3 regions of the Brevibacillus ruminantium genome follow, and region 3 is predicted to be linked to each of the others. Evidence: riboswitches for the same ligand, from Rfam matches in the RefSeq annotation. Region 3 holds a riboswitch; each other region holds the start of a gene.
What was found. Region 3 has a riboswitch for thiamine pyrophosphate ahead of thiC (phosphomethylpyrimidine synthase ThiC). Riboswitches for the same ligand answer to the same signal wherever they lie in the genome.
Positions count from the first base shown of each region.

Region 1 (2,266 bases), 750 kb from region 3:
CCTATATCCAGGTGGTGTTCTCATAATGCGTGTTCGTCGCTGCGACTTTATTCAATCATGCCTTCCAGAGGACTGCTCGCTGAAGCATAGCGCTTTTTCGGAATTCTACCGGCCAGGAAGCCTTTTCTGCCTGCCTCGACTCCCAGTTTCATCGCTTCCGCCATCAGTACAGGATCATCGGCGAGAGCCACGGCTGTGTTGAGCAGGACGCCATCTGCGCCAAGCTCCATGGCCAGCGCACAATCAGCCGGGGAACCGATGCCCGCATCAATGATGACCGGCACCTTGGCGTCCTCGATGATAAACCGGAGGTTGTTTGCATTGATGATGCCCTGACCAGAACCGATCGGGGAAGCTCCCGGCATGACGGCATGTACGCCTACTTCCTGCAAATGTCTTGCTAAAATCGGATCATCATTGGTGTAAGTCAGGACGATGAATCCCTCTTCGACGAGAATTCGGGAGGCTTCCAGCGTACCGATAGGGTCCGGCAGCAGTGTTTTCGGATCGCCGATTACTTCGACCTTGATCATGTCGCACAGACCTGATGCTTTTGCCAATCGTGCAATCCGTACCGCCTCCTCTGCCGTGTATGCTCCTGCTGTATTAGGCAGCAGCGTAAACTGTTTCAAGTCCAACTGTTCCAGAAAGTTTGGTTCATGCGGGTTTTCCAAATTTAAACGACGTATGGCAAATGTCAATATTTCCGCTTCTGAAGCAGCCACGGCCTTGCCTTGCAGCTCCAGATCGGGAAATTTTCCCGTACCCAGAAGCAGGCGCGAGCGAAATTCATACGGTCCAATTTTCCATGTATCCATCTTGATCATCCTCCACCGACAAAGTGTACAATTTCAATTCTGTCTCCATCCATAACCGGTGTTTCTTCATAGCGGGAGCGATCCACGATCTCGCCGTTTCGCTCTACAATGACGATTTTTTCTTGCAACTGGTAGGACAGCAGCAATTCACGCACATTCTGTATCGTGTCAGCCAGCTCCGTTCCCTTGCCATTTAACTGGACCTGCATATTCTCCCTCCTCAGCGCACTTGATGGTTTGTTCAAACGAGACGTCATAAAAAAACGGCCGCTTCCACCTGTATCATGAGACAACAGACGGAAGAAGCCGTATTTATACGGTACATCCGGGGCGGATAAAAAAAACCATCCGCCTCGGATGGTTGTGGTTGCTGATCTGCATGGGGTGATGTCGTGACTGCTAGAGAACACATGACATCGACCTTCTCGCTGATGAGCTGATACCTCTTCCTCCGCTGGCATGACCCAGTTCAGGTTCAACGGTCAGTAACGCATTCGTTACAATCTCAGCCGATTTCGCCCGGCTCCCGTTTGGTATTGAACGTCATTATTTGGTTCGATTTCTACACTATCACGCTATTTTGCGTTTGTAAAGGTTTCCTTGTACAAAATCTCCAGTTCGACCAGACAACGCTCGGCCCATTTTGTCGTCTTTCGCAGCTTTTCCATTTCCCGCTCCAACGTCACCTTTACCGACTCCTTGTAATCAGGCAAAGCGCCGTTGTAACCCATCACGGTCTGTGTGGGAACCATGATTTTTTCCAGATAAGAGAGCGCTGGTCTCTGGTGAAACAGCGGCACATCAACTTCCAGCGGATTGTGCAAATCACCTTGCGTTGGATATTTCGTCACGGCCATAACTTTTACCAATAATTTTTCACCGTGATTTTCGACCACTTCCGTAATGTACTCGCCCGTTTTGTGGCCCACACGAACATGATCGCCCGGATTCCATGAAGTCATCGTAATCGTCCCCTCCTCATTCATTTGTCCATTTTATGGAAAACAACGTATGTTATCCCTCTATTTTTGCCAGAAGAAGCCCACGTGCATGGGAAAGGAGATCATCGACCGGCAGCGTAGCAGCACCGCCTCCTTGCGCCATGGACGGACTTCCACCGCCTTTTCCATCGATTAGCGGCAGGGTTTCCTTGACCAACTGATTCATCTCCACTGTAACGTCTGTACCGCGAGCAAAGACAAGCTGAAGCTTTTCACCAGTTGTCGCAAACAAAACGATGGCCTTTGCATCCTGGGAAGTGATTGCTCGCGCCAACTGTTGAAGCTCTTGCATACTGCGCCCCGCAAAAGAAGTCAGAACCAGCCGCAGATTACCTCCCAGCCCTTCAGACTCTTTTCGCAAGCGTTCGGCTTCCAGACTGAGCAATTCCATTTCCTTTTGCTGCAAAGCCTCTTTCAAAGCTTCTTTTTCAGTCAGTAGACGCCCCA
Region 1 is NZ_CP098755.1:2,697,318-2,699,583, reverse strand. Features, by position in the region: gene NDK47_RS13350 (thiazole synthase) at 48-818, opposite strand; gene thiS (sulfur carrier protein ThiS) at 824-1,027, opposite strand; TPP riboswitch at 1,248-1,358, opposite strand; gene kapB (kinase-associated lipoprotein KapB) at 1,394-1,780, opposite strand; gene NDK47_RS13335 (alanyl-tRNA editing protein) at 1,833-2,266, opposite strand, start outside.
Region 1: it holds a riboswitch for thiamine pyrophosphate, as region 3 does, so the genes downstream of both, thiS (sulfur carrier protein ThiS) here and thiC (phosphomethylpyrimidine synthase ThiC) in region 3, are expected to answer to the same signal.

Region 2 (2,266 bases), 2.6 Mb from region 3:
AGGCAAAGGAATTTTTCCTGTAGCGGCAGAGTATTCTACCGATCTTCACTCGATCGGACAGTATCTGCAAGACGGGAAGCGCCATCTGTTCGAAACCGTCCTGACGGTCCGGAAATCTGAGGTTGACGTGACCATATCGGTTGATCCGCATAATCTGGATGGCCTGCAATACCTCGATGGAAAAGGGATGGATGAGATCCGTGCGCGGGTAGTGGAAGGGGCGCTGCTGGCTCATACCGATGGCGGCGTACCTAATCTGGTAGTGGAAATTCCGCGCCTGACAGCGTATCATTTTGGTGAGTTGGTCTATTTTTTTGAAAAGGCCTGTGCGATCAGCGGATACCTGCTGGGGGTCAATCCCTTTGATCAGCCTGGGGTGGATGCCTACAAGATGAATATGTTTGCTTTGCTGGGCCGCCCCGGTTTTGAAAAATTAAAAGCGGAATTGGAAGCGAGAATTCGTGGAAACCACAAAATCCTACCTGACTGTAAAAGAAACATCTGAATACCTGGAGCTGCCCGTCACATTTATTCTTGAAAAAATTCGGGAAGGACGCATCCGTGCTGTTCACAACGGAGAGGAGTATCTCATCAACAAAGAACAATTCCAGCATTATCTGGAGCAGATGCGAAAGCTGAGGGAATTCGAGGAAGCCGAAAAGCACGAACCTGTCCCGGAGAGCTACGATGTCAAGGATGAAGATTAACCGGTTCTTGTCAGACAGCAATGCAGAGGAATATACTGAAGAGGTAAATGAATAGATCGAAAAGTAACTGGGGGAGTCCATCATGCTGGGCTGAGAGGACGGAAGCTGTGACCCGTCGACCCTTTGCACCTGATCCAGATCATGCTGGCGAAGGGAAGTGGCTGCACGCAGACAGATGGTTGTCTGCCGGTGCTTTGGGATGCTTTTTCAATGCCCGCCTTTTCCTGCTGGAGAGGGTGGGCTTTTCTATTGGATAGAAGGAGAGGAAGAGACGTGACGGACTGTTTACTGGTAGGGGGAGGCATTATCGGCTTGAGCCTGGCTTACGAATTGTCCCGTAGAGGTATGACAGTTACCTTGGTGGAGCAAGGCGATTGGGGAGGGCAGGCATCCTCGGCAGCAGCCGGAATGCTGGCACCACTCAAAGAGTTTTCCAAGCCTGGGGACATGCTCGAACTGGGAGTCGCCTCGCTTCGGCTCTACCCGGAGTGGGTGAGTGCGCTGCAGGAGGTGTCGGGAGCTGACGTGCAGGCGACGCCATCCGGTGTGCTCACGGTTGCCCTTACGGAAGAAGAAACTGCTTCCATGGAAAAAAAATACAGATGGCAAAAGGAAGCAGGCTATAACGTTCAGTGGATGAGCGCAAGAGAGATGCAAGAGCTGGAGCCGCTGATCACGGAACACGCGATGGCGGGAATCTATTCACGGGAAGAAGGTCATATCAATAACCGTTTGCTGCTGGCCGCATTGGTGCTGGCCTGCCGAAATCAGGGGGTGAAGCTGCTGTCGGGCTGTGTCGTAACCGGCATGGCTACCGAAGGGACTCGTGTTGTCGGGGTGCAAACGGCTGCTGGAAAACTGCTGGCATCGCATACCGTGATTACTTCAGGGGCATGGGCTGGAATCATGGCGGGCTGGCTCCAATGCCCGGTGCCCATCAGACCGGTCCGCGGGCAGGTAGCGGCTGTCTCCTCCATCGGCTTCCCTTTGCAAACCGTCATTTTCGGAACGACCGGGTATATCACGCCCAAACGGGACGGAAAAATTGTCTTGGGAGCAACAGAGGATGAAGCGGGATTTCAGCGGGAAGTCACGTTAAGCGGACTTACCCATATCGTAAATGGCGTGCGGCCGTATGTGCCCGCGTTGCAAACGGCTGCTTTTCTCGAGGCTTGGGCAGGTTTGCGTCCCGCTACCGCAGACGGCAAGCCGCTGCTGGGCCCTGTTCCCGGATGGCAAGGCATCTCGATCGCTGCTGGACATTTTCGCAACGGGATCTTGCTCTCCCCGATCACGGCAAAAGTGATGGCCGATTATCTGGAGAGCGGACAGGCAGAGCCGCTGGCCTCCTTTTCGCCGGCCCGGTTCGTCCAATCGCCGGCAGCGATCTGAAAAGGACCCGGAAAATAGGCTAGACCTCTTCGGAAAATAGACACCTCCCCATCCACTGCCGTATATGGTAATAAAGAAACACGAGAGGGGAGGAGTTCTTCGATGGAAGAGTCAAACAAGGAGTTGTTTCATGTTGATCAAGAAGCGATCAGCATGATCAGGGATAT
Region 2 is NZ_CP098755.1:4,567,823-4,570,088, reverse strand. Features, by position in the region: gene NDK47_RS22540 (glucose-6-phosphate isomerase) at 1-505, shown strand, start outside; gene NDK47_RS22535 (excisionase family DNA-binding protein) at 462-707, shown strand; TPP riboswitch at 767-880, shown strand; gene thiO (glycine oxidase ThiO) at 981-2,099, shown strand; gene NDK47_RS22525 (hypothetical protein) at 2,202-2,266, shown strand, end outside.
Region 2: it holds a riboswitch for thiamine pyrophosphate, as region 3 does, so the genes downstream of both, thiO (glycine oxidase ThiO) here and thiC (phosphomethylpyrimidine synthase ThiC) in region 3, are expected to answer to the same signal.

Region 3 (2,266 bases):
TGAAATTGAAATATCATACGCTTTGAGAATCTCGCAGATCTCTTCAAAATGGGTGTACAAGAAATTCTCCTGATGATGAGCCAGACACCAGGCGGCCAGGATAGAGCCGCCGCGGGAGACGATTCCGGTGACGCGATTGGCTGTCATCGGGATGTAGCGGAGCAGCACGCCGGCGTGAATGGTGAAATAGTCCACGCCTTGCTCCGCCTGCTCGATCAAGGTATCCCGGTAGATTTCCCAGGTCAGCTCCTCCGCTTTTCCGTTTACCTTTTCCAGCGCCTGATAGATCGGAACGGTTCCGACAGGGACTGGGCTGTTGCGGATGATCCATTCACGAGTGGTGTGGATATGCTTTCCGGTCGACAAATCCATGATGGTATCTGCGCCCCAGCGAGTGGCCCACATCATTTTTTCCACTTCTTCCGCGATCGAAGAAGTGACGGCTGATGTCCCGATGTTGGCATTCACCTTGACGTGGAAATTCCGCCCGATGATCATCGGCTCTGCCTCGGGGTGATTGACGTTCAGAGGCAGGATGGCACGTCCACTGGCGATTTCATCTCGCACAAATTCGGGAGAAACGCCTTCTCGGATGGCGATGAACTCCATCTCCGGCGTAATGATCCCGCGACGGGCATAATGGAGCTGGGTGACGATTTTCCCTGATTTGGCCCGATGCGGTTTGCGGCTGCCTCGGGGAAAGATCGGGATGGCCGTTGCCCCGCGCTGCTCCTCGGAGTGGAAGCCGTCATCGGCCGGTTGAACTGCGCGGCCTGTATACGGCTCTGTGTCCCCGCGCTCAGCGATCCAGCCTTCGCGCAGAGCGGGAAGACCCTTTTCGATATCAGCCTGATAGTCCGCTGTTGTATATTCACCGCTGGTGTCATAGACCTGGATGGGGGGATTGGGAACTTCGCCGGTTACACCCTGCGAAGGCTGGAGCGAGATTTCCCGCATCGGTACTCGAATGTCCGGTCTGCTGCCGGTCAGATGCACCTTTCGGCTGCCGGGAAATGGTTGTACGGCGGTTAAAGTGAGGGGAGAAGCTTGTGGTGTAGACATGAAAAAACCTCCTTGTCATGGTTGCACGTGGCGTAAACCCTGAGGGAGGCGGAAGAAAAAACGCGTCCAATGACGAAAGGAAACGCCGCAGGAATATCCTGCGACGCCAGACGCGAGAGTGGAAAGGACGTTAAATGCTCGCGAAAATGCGAGTCCTTTCAAGTCATATAGACAAATTCCTCCGCTGGCATTACCCAGTTCAGGTTCAACGGTCGACGACAGAATAGCCGTCCTCTCAGCCTGGTTCCCCAAGCTCCCGTGCGTGTATTTTGATTTGATACAACAACATCATACCATCATTTGGGTTTTATTCAAGCCCCTGACTATTTTTTGTTCTGTATCAGACCGATACCAAGGCCGACAGGGTCTACCAGATAGGCCAAGTAAAATTCATCAAACTCCATCTTCTCCCGTACGATTTTGGCTCCGTGCTCCACCGCGCGGGCGAGTGATTCGTCGATAGAATCGACCTCAATCGTAACGCGTATCCCATGAGGATAATCAGCGGGTCCCAGTGAAATGCCGCCGTCAATCCCCGGCTTCTCATCTCCTCCGGTCGTGACGGTGCGATAATCCCAGTGAGGCTCCCCAATTTTCCAGCCAAACACAGATGAATAAAAGGCAGCAGCTTGCTCTGGATGCTGACTGTTTAATTCGAACAATACGACTCTTGCCATTGTAACGTTCCTCCCCATGAAATACGTACGTCAATGATTTCTTCACCTTTTTACCAATTCCTGCTGGGCTGCCATCCATCCGATCACAATTGAGATGGAAGTAAAGGGAAAGAGGGAGGAGCAACAGACCGTTTACAATCATCGTGAAAACGGTTATACGCTCATTTGTCACTACCGTTGAAACCGCAGGCGATAGGGGAAACTTCCCTCGTCCCGATCTAACGACAAAAGAAAAGCGATCAGCGATGAATCGCCTGATGAGCTTTCGCTTCATCTTCGGGCTTCACATAGATTTCGTAGGTAAAAAGCTCAGAACGCGGCGGCAGGGTGTTGGAGGCATGCTGCCATACATTCCCCAAAGGGGATTTGGTCCGGAAGCTTACGCCGTGCTGCTGCAGTTTGGCTGCGACCCGGGCGTATGCTTCATGTCCGATGGCGATATAGACCAAACATTTGTGGCTCGAAAAGAAACGGGAGAACCATCTCATTCTGCGATCTCTCCTTTCCGATTCAGCTCCTTTTCTGAC
Region 3 is NZ_CP098755.1:1,944,072-1,946,337, forward strand. Features, by position in the region: gene thiC (phosphomethylpyrimidine synthase ThiC) at 1-1,062, opposite strand, end outside; TPP riboswitch at 1,222-1,331, opposite strand; gene NDK47_RS09470 (VOC family protein) at 1,386-1,739, opposite strand; gene NDK47_RS09475 (hypothetical protein) at 1,979-2,227, opposite strand.